4 regions of the Mesorhizobium sp. WSM4871 genome follow, and region 1 is predicted to be linked to each of the others. Evidence: predicted binding sites of a transcription regulator. Region 1 holds the regulator's gene; each other region holds the start of a gene.
What was found. Region 1 encodes PhoB, which activates phosphate uptake and scavenging genes when phosphate is short. Its sites were predicted from a motif close to TGTCATNNANCTGTCAT; they were not measured.

Region 2: phnF (phosphonate metabolism transcriptional regulator PhnF) is a predicted target of PhoB. The motif match lies at 2,196-2,212, and genes of this name have one in related genera.
Region 3: ppk2 (polyphosphate kinase 2) is a predicted target of PhoB. The motif match lies at 2,056-2,072, and genes of this name have one in related genera.
Region 4: AC0L2H_RS17180 (PhoX family protein) is a predicted target of PhoB. The motif match lies at 2,339-2,355, and genes of this name have one in related genera.

Annotation. Positions count from the first base shown of each region.
Region 1 covers NZ_JBVVPU010000016.1:40,117-44,326, forward strand. Annotated here, with positions in the region: gene pstB (phosphate ABC transporter ATP-binding protein PstB) at 1-811, shown strand, start outside; gene phoU (phosphate signaling complex protein PhoU) at 844-1,554, shown strand; gene phoB (phosphate regulon transcriptional regulator PhoB) at 1,571-2,260, shown strand; gene AC0L2H_RS27735 (ROK family protein) at 2,277-3,518, opposite strand; gene xylF (D-xylose ABC transporter substrate-binding protein) at 3,792-4,210, shown strand, end outside.
Region 2 covers NZ_JBVVPU010000001.1:548,425-552,634, reverse strand. Annotated here, with positions in the region: gene AC0L2H_RS02770 (carbon-phosphorus lyase complex subunit) at 1-1,042, opposite strand, end outside; gene phnH (phosphonate C-P lyase system protein PhnH) at 1,044-1,655, opposite strand; gene phnG (phosphonate C-P lyase system protein PhnG) at 1,655-2,116, opposite strand; gene phnF (phosphonate metabolism transcriptional regulator PhnF) at 2,249-3,013, shown strand; gene AC0L2H_RS02750 (zinc-binding alcohol dehydrogenase family protein) at 3,026-4,042, opposite strand; gene AC0L2H_RS02745 (ABC transporter permease) at 4,115-4,210, opposite strand, start outside.
Region 3 covers NZ_JBVVPU010000009.1:267,505-271,714, reverse strand. Annotated here, with positions in the region: gene AC0L2H_RS20265 (glycosyl transferase family 90) at 1-819, shown strand, start outside; gene AC0L2H_RS20260 (aldo/keto reductase) at 862-1,899, opposite strand; gene ppk2 (polyphosphate kinase 2) at 2,177-3,097, shown strand; gene AC0L2H_RS20250 (dihydrofolate reductase family protein) at 3,150-3,794, opposite strand; gene hemB (porphobilinogen synthase) at 4,005-4,210, opposite strand, start outside.
Region 4 covers NZ_JBVVPU010000008.1:11,334-15,543, reverse strand. Annotated here, with positions in the region: gene AC0L2H_RS17200 (C40 family peptidase) at 1-441, shown strand, start outside; gene AC0L2H_RS17195 (VOC family protein) at 644-1,081, shown strand; gene AC0L2H_RS17190 (phosphatase PAP2 family protein) at 1,164-1,856, opposite strand; gene AC0L2H_RS17185 (hypothetical protein) at 1,880-2,218, opposite strand; gene AC0L2H_RS17180 (PhoX family protein) at 2,421-4,210, shown strand, end outside.

The sequences.
Region 1 (4,210 bases):
CGAACAGTCTCTTGAAAATGCAGTGGGCGAAAAAATGAGCGCCAAGTCGAACGAAGTCATCAAGATGCGCGGCGACAAGGTCGGCGTCTTCTATGGCGAGAAACAGGCGCTGTTCGACGTCAACCTTGACGTGCGCCTGAACCAGGTGACGGCGCTGATCGGCCCCTCCGGCTGCGGCAAGTCCACCTTCCTGCGCTGCCTCAACCGCATGAACGACACCATCGACTCGGCGCGGGTAACCGGCAAGATCACCCTCGACGAAGAGGATATCTACGACAAGAACATCGATGTCGTCGAATTGAGAGCCCGCGTCGGCATGGTGTTCCAGAAGCCCAACCCGTTCCCGAAGTCGATCTACGAGAATGTCGCCTATGGCCCGCGCATCCACGGGCTGGCAAAGCGCAAGCAGGACATGGACCAGATCGTCGAATCCAGCTTGAAGAAGGCGGCGATCTGGAACGAGGTCAAGGATCGCCTGCAGGAGCCCGGCACCGGTCTTTCCGGCGGCCAGCAGCAGCGTCTGTGCATCGCGCGCGCCATCGCCGTGTCGCCGGAGGTGATCCTGATGGACGAGCCCTGCTCGGCGCTCGATCCGATCGCCACCGCTCGCGTCGAGGAGTTGATCGATGAGCTGCGCCAAAACTATACGATCGTCATCGTCACCCACTCGATGCAGCAGGCAGCGCGCGTGTCGCAGCGCACGGCGATGTTCCATCTCGGCTACCTGGTCGAAGAGGGCGCGACCGACAAGATGTTCACCAATCCCGACGACCAGCGCACCCAGGACTACATCACCGGCCGCTTCGGCTGAGCGGTTGCGACCACGCATAGAAGGACAGGATCATGGGTGAACATCATACGGTTGCGTCTTTCGACGAGGATCTCGGAGCGATCAGCAAGCTGATCAGCGACATGGGCGATCTAGCCCGCTCGATGGTCAGCGGCTCGACCAAGGCACTGCTGAACTCGGACAACACGCTGGCGCAGCGCGTCGTTTCCGACGATGCCATCATGGATGCGCGCCAGCGCGAGCTGGACGATCGCGCCATCACGCTGATCGCCAAGCGCCAGCCGATGGCCAATGATCTGCGCGCGGTGGTCGGCTCGATCCGCATGGCCGGTGATCTCGAGCGCATCGGCGACCTTGCCAAGAACATCGCCAAGCGCGTCGGCACCGTCGGCCTCAGTGTCACGCCGCGCGACCTGTCGCACTCCATCGACGCGATGGCGCAACTGGTGCTGATCCAGGTGCAAGGCGTGATCGAGGAATATGCCGCAAAGGACGCACCGGCACTCGCCAAGCTCAGGAACGAGGACGAGCGCATCGACGTCAAATACACCTCGGTGTTCCGCGAACTCCTGACCTACATGATGGAGGATCCGCGCAACATCACCGCCTGCACGCATCTGCTGTTCTGCGCCAAGAACCTCGAGCGCATCGGCGACCACGTCACCAACATCGCCGAGAACGCCTATTATGTGCTGACCGGCTCGCAACTGCCTGCCAATCGTCCGAAGCAGGACGAGACGGCGATGTCGGCGCCGGCGGCATGACAGGGGCGACCGGTTAATGATCGCGCCACGCATCATGGTGGTGGAGGACGAGGAGCCGCTGGGGGTACTGCTCCGCTACAACCTCGAATCCGAAGGCTACCAGGTCGAGGTGGTGACGCGCGGCGACGAAGCCGAGATCCGGCTGCAGGAGAACGTGCCCGATCTCCTGGTGCTCGACTGGATGGTGCCGGCGGTTTCCGGCATCGAGCTCTGCCGGCGGCTCAGGATGCGTCCGGAAACCGAGCGGCTGCCGATCATCATGCTGACGGCGCGCGGCGAGGAGAGCGACCGCGTGCGCGGCCTTTCCACCGGCGCCGACGACTATCTGGTCAAGCCGTTCTCCACGCCGGAATTCATGGCCAGGGTCAAGGCGCTGCTGCGCCGCGCCAAGCCGGAAGTCCTGTCCAGCGTGCTCAAGGTCGGCGATATCATGCTCGATCGCGAATCGCACCGGGTCTATCGCAAGAAGAGCGAGATCCGGCTCGGACCGACCGAATTCCGCCTTCTCGAATTCATGATGCGACATCCCGGTCGCGTCTTCTCGCGCAGCCAGCTGCTCGACAATGTCTGGGGCGAGACGATCTACATCGACGAGCGCACGGTCGACGTGCATGTCGGCCGGCTGCGCAAGGCGGTCAACAATGGCCGCATGCCCGATGTCATCCGCACCATCCGCGGCGCCGGCTACGCGATCAGGGAAGATTAGGGCGCCGCTACCGAGTTCAGGCCACGTCCTTCTTTCCGGCCTTCACCTGGATGCCCGGCGCGAAAATCTCCTGGTCGACGAAACTCAGCGCCCGCATGGCGCAACCTTCGCGGATCAGCGGCAACTCATTCGGCTCGGTGTCGAAGGAGATCGATCCCGAATGCTGACCGCCGGCAGTCTGGGCGATGGCTTGGCGCAGCGCCGGCTCGATAAGATCGAAGGCCCCGGCGCTGACGCCGACCATGGCGACGGGCGCGGGATCGATCAGCGCGAACAGGCTGCCGAGGCCGAAGCCGAGCGCTTCGCCGGCCTTACGGTAGGCTTCCCTCTCCGGCCCGTCCGCCGCGCGCGCACGGGCGGCCAGTGCCCGCATGTCGGCGTCGCTGACATCGGCGACCGGCTCGGCGTCCTCACCCATCTGTTTCGCATTGCGCCAGATGGCGTAATTGCCGGCATAGGCCTCGATGCAGCCGCGCCGCCCGCAGCGGCAGAGCGCGCCGCCCGGCCGATGGATCATGTGGCCGAATTCGCCGCCCGAGGAATGGGTCCCGGTGAACAATTCGCCCTTCAGCACCAGCCCCATGCCGATGCCGTGCGAGAGCAGGATGGCGACGAAGTCGTCGCGATAGCGGTCCGGGTCGCGCCAGCGCAGCGCCACCGCCATCATGTTGCAGTCGTTCTCCATGGTGGCGGGAATGCCGAACTCGGCTTCCAATATGTCGGCGAAGGCGATGTTCGTCAGCGGCGTGATCGGCGACCACAGCATGGCGCGGGCCTGGGAATCGGTGATGCCCTGGATTGCCAGCGCGATGCGGGCGACGCTGCGGACATCGAGGTCGGGATCTTCGAGCCGGCGCCGCACAATGGCGACGCATTCATCGATCAACTCCTCGCGCGACATGGTCAGCGTGTCCAGCCGGCGCTGCTCCTCGGCGACCACCTGTCCGGCATAGTCGATGACGGCGACCGAAAGGAAATTCAGCGACAACACGACAGCCAGCACCGCCGCCGCTTCCGGATTGAGGGCGAGGCCGACCTGCGGCCGGCCGCGTTTCAAGGAAACGGCCTCGCTTGCCTTGCTCTCCCTCAGGATGCCTTCCCCGATCAGGTCGGAAGAGATCGCCGATATGGTCGAATGACTGAGGCCGGTGGTCGCGGCGATCTCCGTCCGCGACGGCTGGCCGGCGCGGCGCACGGCCGAAATGACCATCGCCCGGTTGCGCCGGCGCAAATCGTCGTGGCGGATTCCGACCGACATTTTCTCCTCCCTATTGCCTCCTCCCTTGCCGCGGCCGCTCATAAAATCGGCAGTCGTCGGCAATGTCCGACAAATACTGTCAGAAGGGCACGGTTCTGTCATTATTTATTCCGAGGCTCGAAAAAATTCGACACGACATCAAAATCCATCAGAATCGATGTTGACAGCGTCCGGGTGTTGGATCAGTATTTTTTCGAGGCTCGAAAAAATAGAGCCTTTGTGCCGGCCTTTGGGTCAGTCTAGTCACGCCATACGTGGCGCAGGGAGGATATCATGAAGAGATTCGCAGCCGCCATCCTGGCGGGTGTCGCCATGTCGCTGACGCTTGCGTCGGTCGCGCAGGCGAAGGACAAGGTCATCGGCGTGTCGTGGTCGAACTTCCAGGAAGAGCGCTGGAAGACGGATGAAGCCGCGATGAAGGCAGCCATCGAGGCCGCCGGCGACAAGTATATTTCCGCCGACGCGCAGTCCAACCCCGGCAAGCAGCTCACCGATGTCGAGAGCCTGATCTCCCAGGGCGCCAACGCGCTGATCATCCTTGCGCAGGATGCCTCGGCCATCGGGCCGGCCGTGCAGAAGGCGCTGGACGAAGGCATTCCGGTCGTCGGCTACGACAGGCTGATCGAGAACAAGGACGTGTTCTACCTGACCTTTGACAACAAGGAAGTCGGCCGCATGCAGGCCCGCGAAGT
Region 2 (4,210 bases), on a different contig from region 1:
GGCGCACGAGGTCGAGTTCGGCCTGGAAGTCGACATAGTGCGGCAATTTCAGATGCTCGACGAAGCCGGTTGCCTGGACATTGTCGGAATGCGAGATGACGAATTCCTCGTCCTGGGCCGCGGCGACGACATCCTCGCCGAATTCGCTCGCCCGCAAGGCACGGTCGCAGAGCGCCATGGCCATCGCCTTGCGCTCGCTCTGACCGAAGACAAGGCCGTAGCCGCGGGTGAATTGCGGCGGCGCCTTGGCGGAGCCCTTGAACTGGTTGACCATCTGGCACTCGGTGACGCGGATGCTGCCGAGCGGCACGGCGAAGGGCAGTTCCGGTATGTCGAGTTCCAGTTCGACCTCGCCGATGCGGACCTCGCCGACGAAGGGATGGTTGCGGGCATAGCCGCGCTGGGTGGAATAGCCGAGAGCCAGCAGGAAGCCCTCGTCGCCGCGTGACAGCGCCTGCAGGCGGATGTCGCGCGCCATCGGGAATTCCAGCGGTTCGCGGGTGATGTCGCCGGGGACATGGTCCTGCGGCATGTCGCCGTCGGGTTCGATCAGGCCCTCGCGGGCGAGGATCGCGGAGACGCGCGGCATGGCTTCGGCTTCGCTCTCGCGCTGCTGCGGCTCCTCGACATCGCCGCCGGCGGCAAGCTCGGGATCGAGCAGGCGATGCGTGTAGTCGAAGGTCGGGCCGAGAAGCTGACCGCCGGGCAGGTCCTTGTAGGTCGCGGACACGCGCCGCTCGATTAGCATCGCGCCGGTTTCGACCGCCCTGGTGTAGCCGAAGCGGGGCAGCGTGGTGCGATAGGCGCGGACCAGGAAGATCGCCTCGATCATGTCGCCGCGCGCCTGGACGATGGCAAGCGCGGCCAATTCCCTGTCGTAGAGCGAGCCTTCGCTCATCACCCGGTCGACGCCGAGCGCCAGCTGCTCGACGATCTGGTCGAGGCGAAGTGCTGGCACCGAGCGGTCGCCGCGCCGGCGATCGGCGAGCAGGCGATGGGCGTTGGCGATTGCGGCTTCACCGCCCTTTACCGCGACATACATCTCACGCCTCCATCGTCTTGATACGCGTCGTGCGCGGCAGGCAGGCGATGCTGTCGGCGGCGGCCAGGATGATGTCGATGCCACGCGGGAAGCGCTGGTTGTTCTGCTTCCATTGCTCGACGAAATGACGCGGCATCCGCGCCGGCGCGATCGTCGCTGATTTCTCGATGCCGGGGCCTTCAAGCAGCAAAGGCGTGCCCGACGTCAGATCGCTCACCTGCAGGATCAGCGTGGTGGAACGGTCGGGATAATCCTGGGTGCCTTGCGAAAAGCCGTCGAGCGCCATCATCTCGGCCGGCGAAGCGATCAGCGCGAAATGCGCGTCGGCGGGCGTGTTGGCCAGCGGCGCGCCGGCATGAAAACCGAGCCAGGATTTCACCGCCGGGGAAGCCTGCAAAGCCGGGTCGAGCCAGAGCGGCGTGTCGTTGTCGCACAGCGCCAGAGCGACGGCGCCAGCGGTCGCGGACAGTGGCGCCGGCGGATGGGCGAAAGCCGGTAGGGCTTGCACGCTGCCGGGCTGGGCCATGGCGTCCATGACCGCACGGAACACCGTCTGCGCGTTGAACACCGGATCGACGAACCCGCCCTCGATCGCTTGCGCCGTCATATCCATCAGTCTTCTCCGCGCACCATGGTGAAGAAATCGACTTTCGTCGCCGCCGTCTCGGCGCGACGCTGCTCATGCGACTTGACCAGCGCCGCCTGCAAAGGCGCGACCAGTTTGGCCTCGATCGCGTCGCGATGGGCGGGGTCCTGCCACAGCGCGTCAGCGATCGCCGCCAGCCTTGCCTTCTCCCGATCGCGGCCGAGCGCGTAGCAATGGCCGACCTGACCGGAGGCCAGCCGGACGGTGGCGCGGGTGACCGTCGCCTCGCCGACATTGAATGGCGCGCCGCCACCGCCGATGCGGCCACGCACGGTGACCAGGCCGGTTTCGGGACCGCGCAGCAGTTCCGCCTCCGAAGGCAGTCCGGCCTCGTTCCAGAGGCGCACGATGTCGTCGCCGGAGGATTGCGCCAGCGTCACCATGACCGCCTTGCGCTCTGCCTGTTCGCGCGCTTCTTGTCCTCTCATGGCCTGCACTCCGGTTGTGTAAAATTTGTCTATTGATATAGACAACTATACAATTTATACCTTTGCTTAGCGTGAGTCCATGACGAGTGCGTGACAAGCGGAAAATCGGGACAGGAAATGACCGGACAAGCGATGATCAAGAGGGCAATGGTCGAGAGGACGATGGCCAATAGCATCGAGCGGCGCAGCGGCGTCTCGCTGTGGCGGCAGATCGCCGACCAGATCCTGCATTCGATAGCGATCGGCGACTTCGTCGAGAACGCGGCGCTGCCGCCGGAAATGGCACTTGCCGAACGCTATGGCGTCAACCGCCACACGGTGCGCGCCGCGATCGGCGCATTGGTGCAGGAGGGGGTGCTTCGGGCCGAGCAGGGGCGCGGCACCTTCGTGCTGTCGCGCAAGCGGCTGTCCTATCCGATCGGCACGCGCACGCGTTTTTCGGCCGGCCTGCAAGGGCAGGCATTCGAACGCCGCAGCGTGCTGCTCGAATCCAAGGTCGAGCCGGCCAGCCGTCGCATCGCCGATGCCTTGAAGCTTGCCAGAGGGGCCGATGTGATACGCCTGGAGGCGCGCGGTGAAGCCGACGGACAGTCCGTCTCGCGCGCCACGAGTTGGTTCGACGCCAGGCGTTTTGCCGGCATCGATGCGGCCATGGCGGAAACCGGATCGATCACCGCCTCGCTCGAGCGCTTCGGTGTCAGCGATTATCTCAGGCAATCGACGGTGCTGTCGGCGCGCCATGCCGATGCCGCCGATCTCGCCGATCTCGACCTGCAGCCCGGCGCCATCGTGCTGGTCACCGTCGCCGTCAACGTCACGCCCGATGGCCAGCCGATCCAGTTCGCCGAGACGCGGTTTCCGGCGGAGCGGGTGGAGCTGAAACTGTCAGCCTTGTGAGCCGGTTAGAGCCTATCCGATTTCGATCACAGCCTTGATCAGGCCGGATTTCTCATGCGCCCAGCGGGCGAGGTCGCGCGGCGTCTCATCAAGCGTCGTGCGATGGGTGAGGAGCTTTGCCAGCGGCACCGCGCCGTTACGGATCGAGGCGGCGACATGGTCGAAGTCGGCGCGCAGCGCGTTGCGGCTGCCGATAAGCGTCATCTCGCGCTTGTGGAATTCGGGGTCGGAAAAGATGATGTCGTCCTTGACGACACTGACCAGGACCAGGGTTCCGCCATGCGCGACATGAGCGAAGGCCGATTGCACGGACCGGGTGTTGCCGGTGGCGTCGAAGACCATGTCGAAGCCCTCACCGCCAGTCGCGTCCCGCACCAGATCGGCCGCCGCTGCCCGCGAACCGTCGAGGGTCGCGAAGCCAAGTTCGCTCGCTGCGAAGTCCAGCCGCTCCGTGCTCATGTCGAGCAGGCTCACATTTAGCCCGGCGATGCGGGCAAACAGCGCCGTGCCGAGCCCGATCGGGCCGGCGCCGATGACCAGCGTGCGTGCGCCTTGCTCGGCGCGGGAGCGTCGCACCGCGTGCGCGCCAATGGCCAGGAACTCGATCGCGGCGGCGTGCGCCAGCGACAGGCCGTTGGCCGGATAGAGATTTTGCGCCGGCACCAGGATTTTCTCGCACATGGCGCCGTCGCGGTGGACGCCGAGCACCTCAATGCTGACGCAGCAATTCGGCTTGCCGTGCCGGCAGGCGATGCATTTGCCGCAAGCGAGATAGGGGTTGATGATCACGGCTTCGCCAATGGCAAGGTCGACGCCCTGGCCGGCCTCGATCACCGTGCCGGACACCTCGTGGCCCATGATGCGGGGATAGGCGAGGAACGGATGCTTGCCTTCGAAGATGTGATAGTCGGTGCCGCAAATGCCGACATGGCTGACCGCGACCAGCGCCCAGCCGGGCGGCGGGGCGCCCGGCACTTGGCGGTCTTCGATAGCAAGGTCGCCGGGAGAGCGGCAGACGACGGCTTTCATGCTTCTATCCAGTCGGTTCGTGGGTGCCACCGGCCGTCGGCTGTCGCCGAGGCCGGTGGCCTTGGATGGGGTCTATTTGCCGCGGCGGCGCAATCCGTCGAAATAGACGATGACGATGATCAGCGCGCCGGTAATGATGCGTTGCCAGAAGGCGTTGACGTTCAGCAG
Region 3 (4,210 bases), on a different contig from region 1:
TATTACAACAGGCTGCAGGAGGCTTTCACGCCGAGCCCCGATGCCGTGCCGGTCAGCCGGCTGCCGACGGACCGAAGCATGTATTATTACGATCTGAAGGAGTTTACCCGCTACTTCGATCCCGGTCTGCTTATCGATCTCGAATTCGGCGACGTCATCGAAGTGCCGAAAATGCCCTCGATCGTGAAGGATCGGCCGATCGTTGGCGACAACGGGAACGGCGTTCTGTTCAAGCTCAACAAGTTCCGTCATTTCCATATGCCCGCCGACGATGTTGCCTTCGCCGACAAGCTTCCTGCCGCGGTCTGGCGCGGCGACCTCAACAATCCGATACGCACTTTGCTTCTGAAGGTCGCCCGCGACCTGCCGTTCTGCAACGTCGGAACGCCCAAACGCACGGCGGCGGCCGAGTATCGCAAGCCCTATCTCAGCATCGATCAGCAGCGGCGCTATCGCTACATCATTTCGCTTGAGGGCAATGACGTCGCGACCAACCTCAAATGGATCATGAGCTCGAATTCGCTGTGCCTGATGCCGCCGCCGACATACGAGACATGGTTCGCCGAAAGCAAACTCGTGGCTGACGTCCACTACGTGCCGCTCGCCCCGGATTTCTCGGATCTCGCCGAACGGGTGCAATATCTCGAACGGCACCCGGCCGAGGCTGAGCGCATCGTTGTCGCGGCCAATGCCTATTGCCGAAAATTCGCCGATGAACCGACGGAGCAGGCGATCTGCCTGCTCGTGCTGTATAAATATTTCGTTCTCAGCGGTCAGATCGAGCCTGACGCCGAAGTCTGGCGCTACATTTCAGCATAGCGGCTACGGGATGACCCCAGGGGAATTGCACCTTGCCGGGTACTATTCCCGGTTGAGAACCAGATCGGCCGGGCCAAACCGGTCCTTCGCCGTCTGTTGCTGGTGCCAGTAGGGGTAGAGCACGGGCGGACGGCTGACGGCATCGAGCCGTGCGCGGTCGTCGTCCGTAAGCGCCAGGCTTGCGGCGGCGATATTGTCCTTGAACTGCGCTTCGGTCCGTCCGCCGATCACCAGCGAACTGACGGCCGGCCGCCCAAGCAGCCAGGCAAGCGCCACCTGCGCCGCCGACACGCCATGATTCTTGCCGATAAAGGCAAGCACGTCGACGATCCGCCACAGCCGGTCCTCGTCGCGGATCGGCGGTTCCGACCAGCCGTTGAGCTGGCGGGCGGTCGGGCTGTCGCGGTTGTATTTGCCGGACAGCAATCCGCCGGCGAGCGGGCTCCACACCAGCGCGCCAAGCCCCTGATCGACCGAAATCGGCAGCAGCTCATATTCGGCTTCGCGCGCTTCCAGCGTGTAGTGGATCTGCTGGGTGATGAAGCGCGACTGGTTGTGGCGGTCGCTGATGCCAAGCGCCTTCATCACCTGCCAGCCGGAGTAGTTGGAGCAGCCGGTGTAGCGGACCTTGCCCTGGGTGACGAGCGTGTCCATCGCGGCGATGGTTTCCTCGAGCGGCGTCGTGCCGTCCCATTCATGCAGGAAATAGATGTCGATGACATCGGTGCGAAGGCGCTTCAGGCTCCTTTCGCATTCGCGGATCAGATGGTAGCGCGACAGGCCTTCGTCGTTGGGCCCCTTGCCGATCCGCATCCGCCCCTTGGAGGCGATCAGCACGTCGTCCTTGCGCTTGCCGCCAAGCGCCTCGCCGATGATCTCCTCCGAAAGCCCGTTCGAATAGACATTGGCCGTGTCGATGACGTTGATGCCGGCGTCGATGCACAGATCGATCATCCGGCGCGCCTCTTTGAGATCGGTCTTGCCGACCGCCGAAAATGCGCCGGCGCCGCCGAAGGTCATCGTGCCCATGGTCAATGTCGAAACCTTCAGCCCGGACCGGCCGAGAGTGCGGTATTCCATGTCAGGTCCTCGCAATGGCGTTGAAGAGGGCGTCTGCCAGGCCGCCCGGAATGAGACGGGCATTTGTAGGATAATTCGCGCGGCTTGTCGCCCCTCGTCGCGCAATGACCGTTCAAGTCTCGCTGATCGGTGGTGGCGATCGGCACATTGGCTCTCTGCAATAAAACCGTCATTGCCGGCCTATATTGAAGTCGGCTCAAGGTGTCATCGGAGCCGGCAGGCCGGAATCGAGGGCGCCGGACAAAAGCCGGCAGGCTTGCACGCGGAGCAGCGCAAAATGACCGAGACAAGACAGAATTCTCCGGCCAGGGACTGGCTGGAAGCGGAACTCGCCGACACGCTAGATGAAGACTATGAGCTCGAGATGTCGGAGCCGGCGCTGTCGCTGGAAATCGCGAAAATCTACAAGAACTCGCATCCGCCATCGATCGATCGCATGCAATATTTTCGCGACCTGATCGCGCTGCAGTCCGAACTGATCAAATTGCAGTCCTGGGTCGCCTACCACAAGAAGAAGCTGGTGGTGGTCTTCGAGGGCCGCGACTCGGCCGGCAAGGGCGGCGTCATCAAGCGCATCACTCAGCGGCTCAATCCGCGCATCTGCCGCGTCGTCGCGCTGCCGGCGCCGACCGAGCGCGAGAAGTCGCAATGGTATTTCCAGCGCTATGTTCCGCATCTGCCGGCCGGCGGCGAGATCGTGCTGTTCGACCGCTCCTGGTACAACCGCTCCGGCGTCGAGCGGGTGATGGGCTTTGCCCAGCCCGATCAGGTCGAGGAGTTCTTCCGCGACGTGCCGGATTTCGAACGCATGCTCGTGCGTTCCGGGGTGACGCTGGTCAAATACTGGTTCTCCATCACCGACGAGGAGCAGCAGATGCGCTTCCTGATGCGCATCCACGATCCGATGAAGCAGTGGAAGCTGTCGCCGATGGACCTGCAGTCGCGCGTGCGCTGGGAACAGTACACCAAGGCCAAGGAAGAGACCTTCGCACGCACCAACATCCCGGAAGCCCCCTGGTTCATCGTCGAAGGCAACGACAAGAAGCGGGCGCGGCTGAACTGCATCGACCATCTTCTCAAGCAGATGCCCTATGAGGATGTCCCGCATGAGGAGATCACGCTGCCGGAGCGTGTGTTCAATCCCGAATACGAACGCCAGGTGCTGCCGCGCGAGCTCTACGTGCCGGAGAAGTACTGAGGCGGATGAGCTGCGATCTCCCCCACACGGAGGGAGATTGCGGTCTCCCATCTTACGCACGCTCGATGATGATATGCGTGGCCTTCGCCGTCGCGACCTGCTCTGTGCACCGGTAGCCGAGCCTGACCATATCGATGCCGGCAAAAAGATTCTCTCCGGAGCCGAGCAGCATCGGTGAAATCGCCAGGTGCATGTTGTCGATGAGCTTTTCCCTGAGGTATTGCCGGATGGTGGCGACGCCGCCGCCGACCCGTACATCCTTGCCGTCGGCCGCGGCCTTCGCCTTTTCCAGCGCTGAGTGGATACCCTCGGTAACGAAATAGAAGGTCGTGCCGCCCTCCATAACGATAGGATCGCGCGGATGGTGGGTGAGCACGAAGACCGGCACATGGTAGGGCGGATTGTCTCCCCACCAGCCTTTCCAGCTTTCATCCGGCCACTCGCCGCGGATCGGCCCGAACATGTTGCGGCCCAGGATCCATGCGCCAACATTATCGAAGCTGCGCGCCGTGAACGCCTCGTCAGTGTCCGTGGTCCCGCCATCCTTGCCGACCATCTTGTGGAAGGTGCGGGTGCCGACCATCCATGTGTGCAGGGCTTCCCCACCAACACCCAGCGGGTTCGTCAGGTCCTGGTCGGGACCGGCGCCGAAACCGTCGATCGACAGGGTGAAAGCGGCGACGCGAAGTTTGGACATAATTGCCTCCTCAATAACCAGTTGTATTTTGCAAGTGGTTGTCTTGTAGCAAACTGATTGCAAAACGCAAGCGGTATTTCTGAACACGGCAAGCGAGAGCAGGAGGTCAAACGACCTCCGCTCTTGTTCACCGGCGCAAGCCGGAAATTGTCCTGAGTGTTGAAGCGGATCGCCGGCGCTACTGGTCGCGGCCGAACATCCGGATCGGAATTACCCCTTCAGCATCGCCGCCACTTCGGGTGCGAAATAGGTCAGAATGCCGTCGCAGCCGGCGCGCTTGAAGGCGAGCAGCGATTCCAGCATCGCCTTTTCGCCGTCGATCCAGCCATTGGCGCCAGCGGCCTTGATCATCGAATACTCGCCCGACACCTGATAGGCGAAGGTCGGCACACGGAACTCGTCCTTCAGCCGCCGGA
Region 4 (4,210 bases), on a different contig from region 1:
CCGGAGGATCGCGACAAGGTCGTAGCCTTCATGATCGGCAAGCTCGGCCTCAGATACGATCTGAAGAACATCTTCGACATGCTACGCTATTTCCTGCCGACGCCGCCGGTGCCGGTGCGCTGGCGCCGCCGCATGCTGGCTTTCGGCTCCGGCGATCCGACGCGGGCCATCTGCTCGACGCTGATCGCCGAGGCCTATGGCCAGATCCGCTATCCGATCCTGCCCGAGGTCACCCGCGCGCCCGGCCGCGCCTCGGCGCAGTCGAGCTACATGCGCAAGGAAATCCTGCACATCCGCCACCATTCGCTGTACACGCCACGCGACTTCGACCTGTCGCCCTATTTCCGCATCGTCAAGCCGACGCTGGAATACGGGTTCGACTACCGGGATATGGTCTGGGACGACAAGGCTGCCTACCCGGAAACGAAAGTTACGGAGTAGCAGCCGTCCAAGAGACCGTTTGAAAGCGGGGCAGCGGTTTGAGGTGATCCATCATTCAAGCTTTGATGTGGATAGCAGTGAACCGGGCCTGGATGCTGCCATGTGGACACGATCGCGCGTCCATATGTCATCAGCCATCGGCGTTGGGGGGCGTAGGCGACACCTTTTATTAGATTGCAACGACACGTTGGAGATTGCAAACATGGCGCTCAAGCGGATGGACAACGTAGGAATCGTCGTCGAAGACCTCGAAGCGACGATTGATTTCTTTCGCGAACTCGGCCTCGAGCTCGAAGGGCGGGCCACGATCGAAGGAGAATGGGCCGGACGTGTCACTGGACTGGGCGATCAGCATGTCGAGATTGCCATGATGCGCACACCGGACGGCCACAGCCGGCTCGAGCTCTCCCGCTTCCTCACGCCGCCTGTCGTCGCGGATCACCGGAACGCCCCGGTCAACGCCCTTGGCTACCTCCGCGTCATGTTCACCGTGGACGATATCGACCGGACGCTTGAAAGGCTCCGCACGCGCGGCGCGCAGCTCGTAGGCGAAGTGGTCGAGTATAAAGACATATATCGGCTCTGCTACGTCCGTGCGCCTGAAGGGCTTCTCATAGGACTCGCCCAAGAACTCGGCTGAGCGCGACGAGGCCCAGCTCCTCAAGCTCGCTGAGATAGAGGAACATCAAGGCCTCGCTCAAACCTGGCGAGCCACCGCCCGATCACTCATCATCGGTCATCACTTTGCGCTGCTGCAGGAAGCGCGCCGCCAGCCAGCACAGCATTGCCCAGGCGAAGCCGGCGCACCAGCCGGCCAGCACGTCCGACGGCCAGTGAACGCCGAGATAGACGCGGCTGATGCCGACCAGCACAGTCGTCAGCACCGCGAGGCCAAGCACATAGGTCTTCGTCACCCGCCCATGAAGGAAGCGAGACGCCAGCGAGCCGAGCGTGAGATAGGTCACCGCCGACAGCATGGCGTGGCCGCTCGGGAACGACAGCGAGGTCTCATTGACGAGGTGCGAAACCAGTTCGGGGCGGGGCCGGTCGACCCCGACCTTCAGCAGGCTCGACAGCAACTGCCCGCCCGCCACCGCCACGAATATGAGCAGCGCCGTTCCAGACTGGCGGTTCAGCAGCAGATAGACGATCACCGCTGCCGTGATCAGCACCAGAACGCTGGAGCTGCCGAGGCTGGTGATGTCGCGCATCGCTCCTTCCAGCCATGCCGGACCGATCGGATTGTCGGGCTGGCCCGCTTCGCGGAAGGCGAGCAGGATTTCGGTGTCGAAGGCGTGCGGCGTGGTGGCGCGCGCCATTTCCATCAATTCCTCGAACCCCCACAGCCCTCCGGCAATGATCACGCCGGCCAGCAGCACCGGGAATTCGATCCAGTTGAGCAGCGAGTGCTTCATCGCGCCTGTCGTCCGCAATCCAACTACAGCCTTTGCAGATAGGGCCCGAGCGTGATCAGCGCCACCGCTGCGATGGCGAGCACGACGCCGGTCGCCTGCAAGGTGTTCAACTGCTCGCCGAAGAAGGCCAGCGCCACCACGTTTACCGACACCAGCTGGATGACAGCCGACAGGCTGAACGACACAGACATGCCGAACTCGCGGACCAGCCTCAGCATCACCAGATTGCCAAGCGAATAGAGCACGAGCGTCAGAACGATCTTGCCGAAGCTTGGCGCCAGCCCCCATTGCTTGGCCGCTGCCGCCGCCAGCAGGAAGATCAACGTTGAAATGCCGAGCTGCACCAGTCCCCAGAAACTCAATTCCCGTCCCCTTGGATGCGGTCCTTCCCGCGCGTGTCGCAGACCTTGTTTCCGAAGCAGCGGCCGCGGTCAAGCCGGGCTGACAGGGCACACGAGAATCGGAGTGGAAATTAGCCGGCGCGTCATCATCCTGTGATCTGCCGCCTATACGGGGTCGATCAGGTAGAATGCTCCAGCCATCCCAGGAAGCCAGAGGCAATCCATGACCGAACATCGCGCCCCCGACACCCGATTCCGCACCAGCCTGCTCGAGGAAAACGACGGCCCGGCCACCAATCTCACCGACAACCGCACCATGGGCGAGATCATCGCCGCGCGGTTTTCGCGCCGTGGCTTCCTTAGGGGATCACTGGCCGTCTCGGCCATTGCCGCCACCGTCAGCCCGCTGGCGCTGATCACCGCCGACAATGCCCGCGCCGGCGAAGGCTCGGCCTTCACCTTCGACGAGCTTGAAGCCGGCGTCGACGACAAGCATCACGTGGCGCCCGGTTACGACGCCGACGTGCTGCTGCGCTGGGGCGATCCGCTGTTTGCCGATTCGCCGGACTTCGACCCGACCAAGCAGTCGGCCGAGGCCCAGGCAAGGCAGTTCGGCTACAACAACGACTATGTCGGCTATATCCCGATCGACGGCTCGGCCGAGCACGGCCTGCTGGTGGTCAACCACGAATACACCAATTCGCATCTGATGTTCCCCGGCATCGTCAAAGTCGTCGAAAAGGACGGCAAGAAAGAGCTCGAAGTCGCCCCCCTTGGCAAGGAGCAGGTCGATGTCGAGATGGCCGCGCATGGCGGCACCGTCGTCGAAATCCGCAAGCAAGCGGGCAAATGGCAAGTGGTGCGCGACGGCAAGCTCAACCGCCGCATCACCTCCAACACCGAGATGCAGCTGTCCGGTCCGGTCGCCGGCAACGACCGCGTCAAGACCAGCGCCGACCCGACCGGCACGAAAGTGATCGGCACCGTCAACAACTGCGCCGGCGGCGTGACGCCCTGGGGCACCTATGTCATGGCCGAGGAAAACATCCATGGCTATTTCTCGGGCGAACTTCCGGAAGGCCACAAGGAAGCCGCCAACTACAAGCGCTTGGCCATTCCCGAAGGCGCCTATGAATGGGCGGCGCATTACGACCGTTTCGATCTCGGCAAGGAGCCGAACGAGCCGAATCGTTTTGGCTGGATCGTCGAGGTCGACGTCAACGATCCGACCTCGACGCCGAAGAAGCGCACCGCCATGGGCCGCTTCAAGCACGAGGGCGCCGAATCCATCGTCGCCAAGGATGGTCGCGTCGTTTTCTATCTCGGTGACGACGAGCGCTTCGATTACGTCTATAAATTCGTCACCACGGGCACGTTCAACCCGAACGACCGCGCCGCCAACATGGACCTGCTCGACGACGGCACGCTCCACGTCGCCAAATTCGCCGAGGACGGTTCGGTCGAATGGCTGCCGGTCGTCTTTGGCCAGGGACCGCTGACCGCCGAGAACGGCTTTGCCAGCCAGGCCGACGTGCTGATCGAGACGCGTCGCGCCGCCGACCTGCTCGGCGCCACCAAGATGGACCGCCCCGAGGACATCCAGCCCAATGCCGCCAATGGCAAGGTCTATGTCATGCTGACTAACAATTCCAAGCGCAAGGCCGACCAGGTCGACGCCGCCAACCCACGCGCCGAAAATGCCTTCGGCCACATCATCGAGATATCGGAGGACGGCGACGACTTCACCGCCACCAAGGGCAAGTGGGAAGTGCTGCTGAAATGCGGCGATCCCTCGGTGGCCGAAGTCGGCGCCACCTTCTCGACCGCGACCACGGCCAATGGCTGGTTCGGCATGCCGGACAATTGCGCGGTCGATTCCGCCGGCCGCCTTTGGGTCGCCACCGACGGCCAGGGCCCGAAAGCCACCGGCCGCACCGATGGCTTGTGGGCGGTCGACACCGAAGGCGCGGCGCGGGCGACCTCGAAACTGTTCTTCCGCGTGCCGATCGGCGC